2 regions of the Streptomyces thermospinosisporus genome follow, and region 1 is predicted to be linked to the other one. Evidence: riboswitches for the same ligand, from Rfam matches in the RefSeq annotation. Region 1 holds a riboswitch; the other holds the start of a gene.
What was found. Region 1 has a riboswitch for cobalamin ahead of ABD207_RS30025 (SCO2321 family membrane protein). Riboswitches for the same ligand answer to the same signal wherever they lie in the genome.
Positions count from the first base shown of each region.

Region 2: another riboswitch for cobalamin. It lies ahead of ABD207_RS05060 (ribonucleoside-diphosphate reductase subunit alpha); the one in region 1 lies ahead of ABD207_RS30025 (SCO2321 family membrane protein).

Region 1 covers NZ_BAAAIZ010000121.1:2,708-10,453, reverse strand. The annotation lists gene ABD207_RS30040 (ABC transporter ATP-binding protein) at 1-1,281, opposite strand, end outside; gene ABD207_RS30035 (energy-coupling factor transporter transmembrane component T) at 1,278-2,402, opposite strand; gene ABD207_RS30030 (SCO2322 family protein) at 2,560-3,252, opposite strand; gene ABD207_RS30025 (SCO2321 family membrane protein) at 3,249-4,475, opposite strand; cobalamin riboswitch at 4,596-4,734, opposite strand; gene ABD207_RS30020 (Strvi_7410 family MBL fold metallo-hydrolase) at 5,091-6,173, opposite strand; gene ABD207_RS30015 (aldehyde dehydrogenase) at 6,377-7,746, shown strand, end outside.
Region 2 covers NZ_BAAAIZ010000010.1:25,849-33,594, reverse strand. The annotation lists gene ABD207_RS05080 (GntR family transcriptional regulator) at 1-740, shown strand, start outside; gene ABD207_RS05075 (DUF3311 domain-containing protein) at 968-1,234, shown strand; gene mctP (monocarboxylate uptake permease MctP) at 1,231-2,859, shown strand; gene ABD207_RS05065 (GNAT family N-acetyltransferase) at 2,988-3,491, shown strand; cobalamin riboswitch at 3,544-3,681, shown strand; gene ABD207_RS05060 (ribonucleoside-diphosphate reductase subunit alpha) at 3,804-6,176, shown strand; gene ABD207_RS05055 (ribonucleotide-diphosphate reductase subunit beta) at 6,239-7,195, shown strand; gene ABD207_RS05050 (hypothetical protein) at 7,267-7,500, opposite strand; gene ABD207_RS05045 (helix-turn-helix domain-containing protein) at 7,609-7,746, shown strand, end outside.

The DNA of each region.
Region 1 (7,746 bases):
CAGCGCCCGGCAGGTGCCGGGCTCCGCGTCCGCGTCCCGGTCGGCGGCGGCGCACTCGGCGGCCACCGTGTCGGAGTACAGCAGATCGCACGGCTCCTGCGGGACCAGGCCGACGCGGCGCACCAGATCGCGCGGGCGCGTCCGGTGCGGGACGGCGCCCGCGCTGCGGACCGAGCCGGCGGACGGGGCGACCAGCCCCACCAGCGCGCCCAGCAGGGTCGACTTCCCGGCGCCGTTGCGCCCCATCAGGGCGACGGTCTCTCCGGGTGCGACGGTGAGGTCGATGTGGCGCAGGGCCTGCACGCGACCCCGGCGGACGGCGAGCGCGCGCACCTCGGCGACGGGTGGCCCGGATGTACGGGCGTCGGTGTGTGACTCGGGGGTGCTGCGACGGAACAGGCCCCGGCGGGCGGAGGATGTCGGCGTCTGCGGGGCGGCCTCGCGCGGCGGTTGTTGCTGCTGCCGGCCGGCGAGGCGTTCGCGGAGCGGGGCCGCGCGGCGGCGGGCGTCGCGGACCGTCAGCGGCAGCGGAGACCAGCCGGCAAGGCGGCCGAGCTCCACCACCGGAGGGCAGACGGGGGAGACCGCCATCACCTCCTGCGGCGTGCCCAGCAGCGGCGGCTCGCCCGGAGCGGGCAGCAGGACGACCTGGTCGGCGTACTGGATCACCCGCTCAAGGCGGTGCTCGGCCATGAGGACCGTCGTACCGAGGTCGTGGACCAGCCGCTGCAGGACGGCGAGGACCTCCTCGGCCGCGGCCGGGTCGAGGGCGGAGGTCGGCTCGTCGAGCACCAGCACCCGGGGGTGCGGGGTGAGGACCGAGCCGATGGCGACGCGCTGCTGCTGGCCGCCGGAGAGCGTGGCGAGGGGACGGTCGCGCAGCCCGGCCAGGCCCAGCACGTCCAGGGTCTCCTCGACCCGGCGCCGCATCACCTCGGGCGGCAGGCCCAGCGACTCCATGCCGTAGGCGAGTTCGTCCTCCACGGTGTCCGTGACGAAGTGGGAGAGCGGGTCCTGGCCCACCGTGCCGACCACGTCGGCGAGTTCGCGCGGCTTGTGGGTGCGGGTGTCACGGCCGGCGACGGTGACCCTGCCGTGCAGGGTGCCGCCGGTGAAGTGCGGGACCAGGCCGCCGACCGCGCCCAGCACGGTCGACTTGCCGACGCCGGACGGCCCGGCCAGCAGCACGAGTTCCCCCTCGGGGACCTCGAAGTCGACGCCCCGGACGGTGGGTTCGTCCGCCCCGTCGTAGGTCACCGACACGTTCTCGAAGCGGATCACGACGGCTCCTCGCGGCTGTCCTGGTGAGGTGCGGGGGCGATGAAGGCGGGCAGCAGGCCGATCAGCACGGCCGCCGCCGGCCACAGGGGAAGCGCCGGGGCGACCAGCGGGACCACACCCGGGTGCAGCGCCGCCGGATCGCGGACGGCGGCCAGCGCCGTCACGGCCGCGACGGCGGCGCCGGAGGCGGCGACCAGCCAGGCCCGCGCGTCCCACCGGTCCGGGCGGTACCGGGTGCGCAGCGAGCGCCGGCCGCCCAGCCACAGCCCCGCCAGCGCGGCGGCGAGCCCGCCGAGCAGCAGGGGCACGCCGTAGCCGGCGCCCGCCGCGGAGAGCAGACCGTACGTCCCCGCGCAGACGCCGAGCAGACCGCCGAGGGTGAGCGCGGCGGTGGTCCGGCGGACGGCGGGCGGGACCTGCGCGGTGCGGCCGTAGCCTCGGGCGTCCATGGCGGCGGCGAGCGCCACGGAGCGTTCCAGCGCGCCCTCCAGCACGGGCAGGGCCACCTGCGCCAGGCCCCGGAGTCCCTTGTCCGGACGCCCCCGCAGGCGCCGGGCGGCGCGCAGCCGCTGGACGTCGGCGATGAGATGCGGCGCGAAGGTGAGCGCCACGACCACGGCCACGCCCGTCTCGTAGAGCGCGCCGGGCAGGGACTTCAGCAGCCGGGAGGGGTTGGCCAGGGAGTTCGCGGCGCCCACGCAGACCAGCAGGGCGGCGAGCCGGAGGCCGTCGTAGAGCGCGAAGGTGAGCGCCTCGGCGGTGACCTTGCCGCCGAGGCGGATGCCCTGCGCCCAGTCGGGCAGCGGGACTTCGGGCAGGGCGAGGATCACATGCGTGCCGGGGATCGGCGAGCCGAGGACGGTCGCGAACACGAGGCGGACGAGGAGGACGGCGAGCGCCAGCTTGACGAACACCCCGTAGGAGCGGGCCCAGGGCGCGTCGGGGCGGCGGGTGGCCACGACGTACGCGGAGACGGCGATGAGGAGGCCCAGCAGGAGCGGGTTGGTGGTGCGGGTGGCCGCGGTGCCGAGGGCCAGCGACCACAGCCACCAGGCGCCGGGGTGCAGCGCGTCCGGCCGGCCGCGGCGGGCGGTGGGCGTGCCGGTCCGTGACGGGCTCATCTCCGCGTCGGGCTGCGCCGGACCGGTCCCGGCCTCCGCCCGCGCCGGACCGGTCCCCGCGCTCTCACGGGGGGACTTGGCCGGCTCACCGCTCGCGGAGGTGCCCCGGAGGCCCTCGCGGCGTCCGGCGAGGGGCGAGGGCCCGCTGCGGGGCGTGCTATCGGCCATGCCTGCGTCGGGCCTGCCAGAGGGCGGCACCGGCCAGCAGCACCACGACCGCGGCACCGCCGATCAGCCCCAGCGAAGGCCCGCCGTCAGAGGCGGACTTGGCGGACTTCTCCTTCTCCGCGGACTGCTCCCGGGCCTGCTCCTCGTCCGCCGAGGCGTCGTCCGGAGCCTTGCCGGACACCTGCTCCCCGCAGCCCTTCGCCGGATAGCCGGCGATCGCGCACAGCAACGCCTTGGCGTCGTAGCGCAGGGGTTCGGCGACGGCCGCCAGCGCGTCGGAGGTCGTCGCGTCCTCGGGGACCCGGGCGCAGGCCGTGCGGTTGGCGGGCGGACGCTCGCCCGAGGGAGCGTCGGCCCGCGTGCCGAAGTCGAGGACCAGGGCCACGCGCTTGGTGCCGTCCTTCGGCGGGGTCTTGGCGCAGATGGTGCCGAAGTCGGCGGTGCCGCGCGGCTTCGCCGCGTCACCGGAGTCCTCGCTGACGGAGAAGCGGAAGCCCTGGACATCGCCGTCGTAGGGGCGGGCGGTGGACGGGCCCTGGGTGGCGTACGTCCACTGCTCGCCCTCGCGCTCCCAGAACGACCAGTAGCGGTACCCGGCGGCCTGCGCCTGGCCCGCTCCCGCCGGCACCGGCAGGAGCGCGGCCAGGAAGGCCAGGAACAGCACGAGCGTTCTGCGGGTCACGGCTGCTGCCTCTTCCTGCGGCCGCTGAACAGGAAGCCGATGCCGATACCGGCGACCAGGCACACGCCGACGTACCACCAGACGCCGAAGCCGGAGTCCGAGTCGGATTCGGCGTCGGAGGCGGCGGCCTTCTGCTTCTCCTTCTCGTTCTCCTTCTCGGCGGCGGGGCCGGTCGCGGCCAGCTTCTTCACCAGGTCCGTCCCGCCGAAGGCGCGCGGGTCGGCGCCGGTGGCGTGGGCGGCGAGGATCAGCTGGGCGTAGGCGGCGGGGCCGCTCTGCGCCGCCCAGCCGGCGGCGTTCTTCTCCAGCCAGGCCAGGGACTTCTTCGCCGGCTCCATCGCGCCCAGCGCGGCGAGGGCGACCACCGCGTCCGCGGTGTTGCCGTGGTCGGGCTGCTCGGAGCCGCCCAGCGAGGAGACCAGATGGCCGTCCTCGGCCAGCTCGTCCTTCAGGTACGCCCCGCCGTTCACCGCGGCCTGCCCGGGGCCGCCGGCCTTCTCGCAGGCGAGCTCAGGAGTGCCCGTCTTCGCGGGCTCGACCACCAGACCCTTGCCGAGCAGGCCGAGCACGCCCGCCGCCGTGGCGTCGGCGTTGGCGATCAGCTTGCCCTTCTTGTCCGGCTGGAAGGCGAACGCGCCCGCCCCGTCGCCCTTGCAGGGCAGCGCCAGCTTCAGCAGGGCGTCGTAGGGGGACTTGCCGTCCTTCGTCACCTGGGCCGGCTTCTCGCCGGTGGCGGCGAGCGCACCGATGACGACGGAGGTGGAGTTGGCGTCGCTCGGGCCGCCCGCGGTGTAGCCCCAGCCGCCGTCCTCGTTCTGTATGGACTTGAGCCAGTCGACGGCCTTGCCGGTCGCCTTGTGGTGCCCGCCGAGCGCGGCCAGGGCCTGGACGGCGGCGGCCGTCTGGTTGGTGTCGACGGGGGTCTTGGCGTCGCAGGCGCGCGAAGTGTCGGCGCGGTACGGGGCGAAGGAGCCGTCGGCGCACTGCTGGCCGGTCAGCCAGTCCACGGCCGCCTTCGGCGGCTTCACGCCGGCCGTGTCCTGGGCGAGCAGCGCCAGCGACTGGCGCCAGACGCCGTCGTACTGCGGGTCGCCGTCGCCGTACAGGGCGGCGGGGAGGGCCTTGGACGGCTCGGGGGACGGGGACGAGTCGGCGGCGGCCGGGGTGGCGGCGCCGATCACGGCGACGGCGGCCAGGACCGCGGCGCAGCGGCGGACGTTCATGATCGGCGGGTGCCTCTCTCCCTTGATGCCGGTGCAGGGGGCGGGCGGCAGGGGAGACCCCGGCGGCTCGGCCCCGTATACCTCGACGGTGCCGTGCTCCGGCGGACTGCCGGGCACGAGAGCCGGTCACGATCCGTGCGGGGCATTCCGGCTGACCGTCCTCCGGGGACGGATCACGGTTGCGGGTCAGCGCCGGAATTGCACCGGCTTCCCCCCGTACGGCGTGAAGCGACGCCGCCACTTTACCCGCACGTAGTCAGGGGGCAGGGTGGGGTGCCTCACCTCACGATCCCGTGCGGTCCGGGTCACGCGGCTCGTCTCGCGCGGTCCGGGTCACGCGGCTCGTCTCGCGCGGTCCGGGTCACGCGGCTCGTCTCGCGCGGTCCGGGTCACGCGGCTCGTCTCGCGCGGTCCGGGGCACGCGGCTCGTCTCGCGCGGTCCGGGTCACGCGGCTCGTCTCGCGCGGTCCGGGGCACGCGGCTCGTCTCGCGCGGTCCGGGGCACGCGGCTCGTCTCGCGCGGTCCGGGTCACGCGGCTCGTCTCGCGCGGTCCGGGTCACGCGGCTCGTCCCACACACACTCGGGCCAATGTCGCCAACTCCCGGCATTCCAGGTCATACCGCCGCGTAGGTCACCGGGCCGCTGCCCGGGACCGCCTCCGCCCGGCCGAGCTTCACCAGGTGGCGCAGATGGGACTCGGCCTCCGCGACGGCGATGGTGCGGGAGGTGTGCGGGATGTCGTCCCAGGGGCGGTTCCAGGTCATGCGCTCCGCCAGCTGCCAGGGGGTGAGCGGGGTGGCGAGCAGGGCCAGCAGGCCGGTGAGGCGGGAGGCGTGGTGGGCGCGCAGGGCGGCGACGCGGGCGGGGGCGTCGGTGAAGGGGTGCTGGTGGGCGGGGAGGATCTCGGCGGGGGTGAGACGGGCGACGCGTTCCAGGGAGTCGAGGTAGTCGCCGAGGGGATCGGTCGGGGTGGTGTCGTCGGGGTCCTCGTAGAGGCCGATGTGCGGGGTGATGCCGGGCAGCAGATGGTCGCCGGAGAAGAGACGGCCGTTGCCCGGGAGCCGGGCCGGATGCTCCTCCTCCAGGTGCAGGCAGACGTGACCGGGGGTGTGGCCCGGCGTCCACACGGCGCGCAGCCGGCGGCCCGGCAGGTCGAGCAGTTCGCCGGGGACGATCTCGCGGTCGGGGAGCGCGGGGGAGAGGGCGGGGAGGGCGCGGCGGCCCAGGGCCGCGCGCAGCGGCGCCAGATGGCTCTCGGGGGCGCCGGCGGCGGCGAGCCGGTCGGCCATGTAGGTCAGCCAGCGCTCGGGCGGGGCCTCGCGGGTGCGGCGGACGACGTCGATGTCCGCCGGGTGCATGGCGATCCAGGCGCCGGAGGCCTCGCGTACCCGGCCGGACAGGCCGTGGTGGTCGGGGTGGTGGTGGGTGACGACCACGCCGTGGATCTCGGAGACGGAGGTGCCGCAGGCGGTCAGGCCCTCGGTGAGGGTGGTCCACGCCTCGGGGTCGTCCCAGCCGGTGTCGATCAGCACCGGGCCCGCGTCGGTGTCGAGGACGTGGACCAGGGTGTGGCCGAGGGGGTTGTCCGGGATGGGGACCCGCAGCGAACGGACGCCCCCGCCATGGTCGTAGACCCCTGTCTGCGTCTGCGGCTGCCTCTGCGGTTGCGGCTGCGGCTGCGGTTGCGTATGGGCCATGGGCTCCCCCGATCGCCGGACCGGACTCCGGCCAGGTCACTATAACTAGAACGCGTTTCGACAGTAGCCCCGGACGACTTTCCTTCGGCCTTTCCGTTCCGGCCGCCCGCTGCAAGGCCCGTGGACTGTGCTGACCGGAACTGGTATCAGTGCCAGTATCTGATGGAGCGTCAGAAGCAGCGGCTTCGGGGAGGCGGCCGGCCATGACCGGGCTCGTGGAACACGGACAGCTGTTCATCGGCGGGGAGTTGACCGACCCCCAGGGCCGCGAGGTCATCGAGGTGATCTCCCCGCACACCGAGGAGGTCATCGGGCGCGTGCCGCACGCCTCGGCCGCAGACGTCGACCGCGCCGTGGTGGCGGCCCGGCGGGCGTTCGACGAGGGCCCCTGGCCACGTACGAGTCTCGCGGAGCGCATCGAGGTCGTCACCCGGATCAAGGACGGCATCGCAGCCCGCCATGAGGAGATCGCCCGCGTCGTCTCCTCCCAGAACGGCTCCCCCTACTCCTGGAGCGTGCTGGCGCAGGCGCTGGGCGCGGTGATGGTGTGGGACACCGCCATCGGGGTCGCGCGGGAATATGCGTACGAGGAGAAGCGGGACGGTGTGCTGGGCCCGATCCTGGTGCGCCGCGAGCCGGTCGGTGTGGTCGCCGCCGTGATCCCCTGGAACGTCCCGCAGTTCGTGGCCGCCGCCAAGCTCGCGCCCGCGCTGCTCACCGGCTGCACGGTGGTGCTCAAGCCCTCGCCCGAGGCGCCCCTGGACGCCTATGTGCTGGGCGAGATCGCCCGTGAGGCCGGGCTGCCCGAGGGGGTGCTGTCGATTCTGCCGGCCGACCGGGAGGTGAGCGAGTACCTGGTCGGGCACCCCGGGGTGGACAAGGTGTCGTTCACCGGGTCGGTCGCGGCGGGCCGGCGGGTGATGGAGGTGGCCGCGCGCAACCTGACCCGGGTGACGCTGGAACTGGGCGGCAAGTCGGCCGCCGTGGTGCTGCCGGACGCGGAGGTGGAGCCGGTCGTCGAGGGCCTGGTGCCGGCGGCCTGGATGAACAACGGGCAGGCCTGCGTGGCCCAGACCCGCATCCTGCTGCCCCGCTCCCGCTACGACGAGTTCGCCGAGGCCCTCGCGGCGGCGGCGAGCGCCCTGGTGGTCGGCGACCCGCTCGACCCGGCCACCCAGGTGGGCCCGCTGGTCGCCGAGCGGCAGCAGCGGCGCAGCCTCGACTACGTACGCCTCGGCCAGGAGGAGGGCGCCAAGGTCCTGGCGGGCGGCGGGCGTCCGGCCGGCCTGGACCGCGGCTGGTATGTCGAGCCCACCCTCTTCGGTGACGTCGGCAACGGCATGCGCATCGCCCGCGAGGAGATCTTCGGCCCGGTGATCTGCCTGCTGCCCTACGACGACGAGTCCGACGCGGTGAAGATCGCCAACGACTCCGACTACGGCCTCAGCGGCAGCGTCTGGACCACCGACACCCGGCGCGGCATCGACGTGGCCCGCCGCATCCGCACCGGCACCTACTCGGTGAACACCTTCAGCCTCGACATGCTCGGCCCCTTCGGCGGCTACAAGAACTC
Region 2 (7,746 bases), on a different contig from region 1:
AGAACGAGAACGGGACCACGGTCCGTACGGCGCGCGTGCCCAAGTACTACCGGCTGAAAAAGCACCTGCTGGACATGACCGAGACCGCGCCGCCCGGCACTCCGGTGCCGCCGGAGCGGACGCTGGCCGCGGAGTTCGACACCTCGCGCACCACCGTGCGCCAGGCGCTGCAGGAGCTGGTGGTCGAGGGGCGCCTGGAGCGCATCCAGGGCAAGGGCACGTTCGTCGCCAAGCCCAAGGTGTCGCAGGCGCTGCAGCTGACCTCCTACACGGAGGACATGCGCGCCCAGGGACTCGAGCCGACCTCGCAGCTGCTCGATCTGGGGTACATCACGGCCGACGACCGGCTGGCCGAGCTGCTGGACATCGCGCCCGGCGGCCGGGTGCTGCGCATCGAGCGGCTCCGGATGGCCAACGGCGAGCCCATGGCCATCGAGATCACCCATCTGAGCGCCAAGCGCTTCCCGGCGCTGCGCCGCAGCCTGGCGAAGTACTCCTCGCTCTACACGGCCCTCGCCGAGGTCTACGACGTGCATCTGGCGGAGGCCGAGGAGACCATCGAGACCTCGCTGGCCACCCCGCGCGAGGCCGGCCTGCTGGGCACCGATGTGGGCCTGCCGATGCTGATGCTCTCGAGGCACTCGCTGGACCGTGACGGCAAGCCGGTGGAGTGGGTGCGCTCGGTGTACCGGGGCGACCGGTACAAGTTCGTCGCCCGGCTCAAGCGCCCTCAGGAGTGAGCGGTCCGCTGCGGTCCCGCGCGCTCTCGGCGGGGCCGTCCGCGGTCCTCGGCGGGCCACCCATTCCCGGCAAATCGGACGGTTGACAGAGATTTCGTTGCTGTTGTTTTGCGGTTGAGCGGCGCTCGCATACCGCTGAGCGGACGCGGGGTTCCTGACCTGGTGCGCCTGACCTAGATTTCCTGCGCATTGCCAGCCGGTGAACCGTGAGGGGACAGGAGCCGCAGATGTCGCAAGCCCCAGTTACCGGCAGGGAACCGGTGGTGACGCCCGTGCGCGTCGTCATCGGTCTCTGCCTCGTCGCACCGTTCGTCGCCATGCTGTGGGTCGGCTCGTACGCCAAGACCGACCCGGTGCTGATCGGCATCCCGTTCTTCTACTGGTACCAGATGCTGTGGGTGCTGATCTCGACCACGCTGACGATGGTCGCCTACAAGCTCTGGCAGCGTGACCAGCGTGCCCGCAAGGCCTCGAAGGGCGGTGCGGAGCAGTGAACGAGGACGTCAACGTCGTAGCGCTCGCCGTCTTCATCTTCTTCTTCGTGCTGGTCACGGTCATGGGCTTCCTGGCCGCGCGCTGGCGCAGGGCGGCGAACGAGCACACCCTGGACGAATGGGGCCTGGGCGGACGGTCGTTCGGTACCTGGGTGACCTGGTTCCTGCTGGGCGGTGACCTGTACACCGCGTACACCTTCGTGGCCGTCCCGGCGGCGATCTACGCGGCAGGCGCGGCGGGCTTCTTCGCGGTGCCGTACACGATCCTGGTGTATCCGCTGATCTTCACCTTCCTGCCCCGCCTGTGGTCGGTGTCGCACAAGCACGGCTATGTGACCACCTCCGACTTCGTGCGCGGCCGCTTCGGCTCGAAGGGGCTGTCGCTTGCGGTGGCGGTCACCGGCATCCTGGCGACGATGCCGTACATCGCGCTGCAGCTGGTCGGCATCCAGGCCGTGCTCGACGTGATGGGCGTCGGCGGCGGCGAGAGCACCAACTGGTTCATCAAGGACCTGCCGCTGCTGATCGCCTTCGGTGTGCTGGCCGCGTACACCTACTCGTCCGGTCTGCGGGCGCCCGCGCTGATCGCGTTCGTCAAGGACACGCTGATCTACGTGGTGATCGCGGTGGCGATCATCTACATCCCGATCAAGCTGGGCGGGTTCGACGACATCTTCGCCAGCGCGACCAAGGCCTTCGGCGAGACCAACCCGGCCACCGGCCAGCCGCGCGGTGCGCTGGTGCCGGGCGACGCGGGCCAGTGGACGTACGCGACACTGGCGTTCGGCTCGGCGCTGGCGCTGTTCATGTACCCGCACTCGATCACGGCGACGCTGTCCTCGCGCAGCCGTGAGGTGATCCGCCGCAACACCACGATCCTGCCGCTGTACTCCCTGATGCTGGGCCTGCTGGCGCTGCTCGGCTTCATGGCGATCGCGGCCGGGGTGAAGGTGCAGAACGGCCAGCTGGCGATCCCGCAGCTGTTCGAGAACATGTTCCCGGACTGGTTCGCGGGCGTGGCCTTCGCGGCCATCGGCATCGGCGCGCTGGTGCCGGCGGCGATCATGTCGATCGCGGCGGCGAACCTGTTCACCCGCAACATCTACAAGGACTTCATCAAGCCCGACGCCACGCCCAAGGACGAGACGCGGGTGTCCAAGCTGGTCTCGCTGCTGGTGAAGGTGGGTGCGCTGGTCTTCGTCCTGACCATGGACAAGACGGTGGCGATCAACTTCCAGCTGCTGGGCGGCATCTGGATCCTGCAGACCTTCCCGGCGCTGGTGGGCGGCCTGTTCACCCGCTGGTTCCACCGGTGGGCGCTGCTGGCCGGCTGGGCGGTCGGCATGATCTACGGCACGGCCGCCGCGTACGGGGTGTCCTCGCCGACGCAGAAGCACTTCGGCGGCAGCGCGGACGAGATCCCGGGCATCGGCGAGATCGGGTACATCGGTCTCACCGCCTTTGTGATCAACGTGCTGGTGACGGTGGTGCTGACCTTCGTGTTCAAGGCGGTCAAGGCGCCCGAGGGCAACGACGAGACCCAGCCGTCGGACTACACGGCGGACGCGGGCGACCCCGGTGTCCAGGTGGAGCTGCCGCCGGCCACCGCGGCCGCCGAGCACTGACGCGCTGACGCACTGACGCACTGACGCTCTGATGCGCTGAGCGCGGTTCCCGCGCCGTCGTGGGCCGGGCACGGGCCGCCGGAGAGATCCGGCGGCCCGTTGTCGTACCCGTGCGGCAGACTCGGCCCATGGACATCGTCATCAGGCCGGTGCAGACCGAGGAGTACGAGGAGCTGGGGGAGATCACCGCCCGGGCCTATCTCGACGACGGGCTGCTGGACTTCGGGGAGAGCGACTCCTACCTGGGCGAGCTGCGGGACGTGGCCAAGCGGGCGGCGGCCGCCGAGGTGCTGGTCGCCGAGGAGCGGGGGCGGCTGCTGGGCGGGGTGACCTTCGTGCCGGACGGAGGGCCGATGGCGGACATCGCCGGGCCGGGCGAGGCCGAGATACGGATGCTCGCGGTGGACCGGGCCGGCCGGGGGCGGGGCGCCGGGGAGGCCCTGGTGCGCGCCTGTGTGGAGCGGGCGCGGGCGCTCGGGTGCGAGCGGATGGTGCTGTCCACGCAGGCGTCGATGCATGCGGCGCACCGCATCTACGAACGGCTCGGGTTCGTCCGCACCCCCGAGCGGGACTGGAACCCGGTCCCGCACCTGGACGACCTCACGCTGCTCACCTATGAACTGACGCTCTGACAGCATCGCGGCACAACATATGGGGGTGCTCTCACCACCCGGCACAAGATGTATGCTCATGCTCGCTGTCGCCGCAGGGGAATCCGGTGCGAATCCGGAACTGTCCCGCAACGGTGTACTCGTGCGTGCCCGCATCTCGTGTGCGTGCCACGGGCCAAGTCCGAGGACCTGCCGGCAGTGCGCCCGGCCGTCCGGTCGGGTGCCCTGACGTCCGGGCCTCGCGGAATGGGCCGGTGGACGCGGCGCCGCGTGCGCTCGTGAGCTGCCTCCTTCCCTCGACGAGGCCCCTGTGCCGAGCGAGGGAGACCCCACGTGACCATCGCGCCAGCCGATCCGGCTTCAGCGATCGACGTGACCGAGGCGGGCGACGGCCCCGGTGCCGCGCTGCTGCGGACCCTGACCGAGCTGACCGCCGACCTGCCCGACGCCGACCCCGGCCGGGTGGCCGCCGCCGCGCTGCGCGGCCGCTCCGCCCGCGCCGACGAGGCGGAGCTGCGGGAGCTGGCCACCGAGGCGGCGGCCGGGCTGATCTCCGAGGACCCCGCCTACTCCCGGCTCGCCGCCCGGCTGCTGACCATCGGCATCCGCGCCGAGGCCGCCTCCCAGGGCGTCACCTCGTTCACCACCTCCGTCGCGACCGGTCACCGCGAGGGCCTCATCGCGGACCGGACCGCCGCGTTCGTCCGGCTGCACGCCGAGCGCCTGGACGCGCTGATCGACACCGGCGCCGACGACCGCTTCGGCTACTTCGGCCTGCGCACCCTGCACAGCCGCTATCTGCTGCGGCACCCGATCACCCGCAAAGTGATCGAGACGCCCCAGCACTTCCTGCTGCGGGTGGCCGCCGGTCTCGCCGAGGACGACACCGTCCGCGCGCTGGAGGAGGTCGCGGCGCTGTACCGGCTGATGAGCCGGCTGGACTATCTGCCCTCCTCCCCCACGCTGTTCAACTCCGGCACCCGTCACCCGCAGATGTCCTCCTGCTACCTGCTGGACTCCCCCAAGGACGAGCTGGACTCCATCTACGACCGCTACCACCAGGTGGCCCGCCTGTCGAAGCACGCCGGCGGCATCGGGCTGTCGTACTCCCGCATCCGCTCCCGGGGTTCGCTGATCCGGGGCACCAACGGGCACTCCAACGGCATCGTGCCGTTCCTGAAGACGCTGGACGCCTCGGTGGCCGCGGTGAACCAGGGCGGCCGGCGCAAGGGCGCGGCGGCGGTGTACCTGGAGACCTGGCACTCGGACATCGAGGAGTTCCTGGAGCTGCGCGACAACACCGGTGAGGACGCCCGGCGCACGCACAATCTGAACCTGGCGCACTGGGTGCCGGACGAGTTCATGCGGCGGGTCAGCGCCGACGAGCAGTGGTCGCTGTTCTCGCCCTCGGACGTGCCCGAGCTGGTCGACCTGTGGGGCGAGGAGTTCGACGCGGCGTACCGCAAGGCGGAGGCGGCGGGCCTGGCGAGGAAGACCCTGCCCGCGCGTGAGCTGTACGGGCGGATGATGCGCACCCTGGCGCAGACCGGCAACGGCTGGATGACCTTCAAGGACGCCGCCAACCGCACCGCCAACCAGACCGCCGAGCCCGGCCAGGTGATCCACTCCTCCAACCTCTGCACGGAGATCCTGGAGGTCACCAGCGACGGCGAGACGGCGGTGTGCAACCTCGGGTCGGTCAACCTCGGCGCGTTCGCCGACCCGGCGACGAGGGACATCGACTGGCAGCGGCTGGACGAGACCGTGCGCACGGCCGTGACCTTCCTCGACCGGGTCGTCGACATCAACTTCTACCCGACCGAGCAGGCGGGCCGCTCCAACGCCAAGTGGCGGCCGGTGGGCCTCGGTGCGATGGGGCTGCAGGACGTCTTCTTCAAGCTGCGGCTGCCCTTCGACTCCCCGGAGGCGAAGGCGCTGTCCACGAAAATCGCCGAGCGGATCATGCTCGCCGCCTACGAGGCCTCCGCCGATCTGGCCGAGCGCAACGGGCCGCTGCCGGCCTGGGAGAAGACCCGCACGGCCCGGGGTGTGCTGCATCCCGACCACTACGACGTCGAGTTCGCCTGGCCGGAGCGCTGGGCGGCGCTGCGGGAGCGGATCGCCTCCACCGGCCTGCGCAACTCGCTGCTGCTTGCGATCGCGCCGACCGCCACCATCGCCTCCATCGCGGGCGTCTACGAGTGCATCGAGCCGCAGGTGTCCAACCTGTTCAAGCGCGAGACGCTCTCCGGTGAGTTCCTCCAGGTCAACTCGTACCTGGTCGATGACCTCAAGCGGCTCGGGGTGTGGGACGCGCGCACCCGGGAGGCGCTGCGCGAGGCGAACGGCTCGGTGCAGGGCTTCGCATGGATCCCCGAGGACGTGCGGCGGCTGTACCGCACGGCCTGGGAGATCCCGCAGCGCGGTCTGATCGACATGGCCGCCGCCCGCACCCCGTTCCTGGACCAGTCCCAGTCCCTGAACCTGTTCATGGAGACGCCGACCATCGGCAAGCTCTCCTCGATGTACGCGTACGCCTGGAAATCGGGCCTGAAGACGACGTACTACCTGCGTTCGCGCCCGGCGACCCGGATCGCCCGCGCGGCCCGCGCGCAGCAGCCCACCGTCCCCGCGCAGACCACCGCCGATCCCGAGGCGGTCGCCTGCTCCCTGGAGAACCCCGAGTCCTGCGAGGCATGCCAGTGACCACCAGCACCACCCGTCCCCAGAACCTGCTCGACCCCGGCTTCGAGCTGACGCTGCGGCCGATGCGGTACCCCGACTTCTACGAGCGCTACCGGGACGCCATCAAGAACACCTGGACCGTGGAGGAGGTCGACCTCCACTCCGACGTGGCCGACCTCGCCAGGCTCAGCCCGTCCGAGCAGCATCTGATCGGCAGGCTGGTGGCGTTCTTCGCCACCGGCGACTCGATCGTGGCGAACAACCTGGTGCTGACGCTGTACAAGCACATCAACTCGCCCGAGGCGCGGCTGTATCTGAGCCGTCAGCTGTTCGAGGAGGCCGTTCACGTCCAGTTCTATCTGACGCTGCTGGACACCTATCTGCCCGACCCGGACGACCGGGCCGCCGCCTTCGCGGCCGTGGAGAACATCCCGTCGATCCGGGAGAAGGCCGGGTTCTGCTTCAAGTGGATGGACTCGGTGGAGGAGATCGACCGGCTGCGCACCAGGGAGGACCGCCGCCGGTTCCTGCTCAACCTGATCTGCTTCGCGGCGTGCATCGAGGGCCTGTTCTTCTACGGGGCCTTCGCCTACGTGTACTGGTTCCGCAGCCGGGGCCTGCTGCACGGGCTGGCGACCGGCACCAACTGGGTGTTCCGCGACGAGACGATGCACATGTCGTTCGCCTTCGACGTGGTCGACACCGTGCGCAAGGAGGAGCCGGAGCTCTTCGACGAGGAGCTGGGCCGGCAGGTGACCGACATGCTGCGCGAGGCGGTCGAGGCGGAGCTGCAGTTCGCCCGTGACCTGTGCGGCGACGGGCTGCCGGGGATGAACACCGAGTCGATGCGGCAGTACCTGGAGTGCGTAGCCGACCAGCGGCTGACCCGGCTGGGCTTCGCCCCCGTCTACGGCTCGGAGAACCCGTTCTCGTTCATGGAGCTGCAGGGGGTGCAGGAGCTGACGAACTTCTTCGAGCGGCGCCCGTCCGCGTACCAGGTCGCCGTGGAGGGCACGGTCGACCTGGACGAGGACTTCTAGGAGCCCCTAGGAGACCTCCCCGGTCTCCGGGAAGGCTCTTCGGCCGGTGTCCGTCCGGGTGCCACCTCGTCTCACGCCGCTCGCGCGGTGTGCTGCGAGGTGGCGTCACGGCGCGACGTGTGGCCGGCGGAGGCCGACGTGTGGCCGGCGGGGGCACGGGGCGTGACCCGTGTCGTGTCCCTTGCGGTCCCGGCCTGCCGGAGCTGACGGTCGATCCTCCGCTCGTGCGCGATGCCGATCGCGGCGGGGAGGATCATCAGGGCGAACAGGGCGAGAACGACGAGCATTCCGATCAGTGCTTCCATGTGTGCCGTATCCATGGACACCACTGTCGCGCCAGACACTCCTTACAAACAGTGGCAGGACTGCCGCACACCCTCGATTTCCTGCCAATGACGCGGCACACTGGGAGCATGCTCCGCAATGTGGCCGCCGTCCTCCTCAACGGCGTGAACCCCTTCGAACTCGGTGTCGTCTGCGAGGTCTTCGGCATCGACCGCAGCGACGAGGGACTGCCGGTGTACGACTTCGCCGTGGCCTCGGCGGAGGGC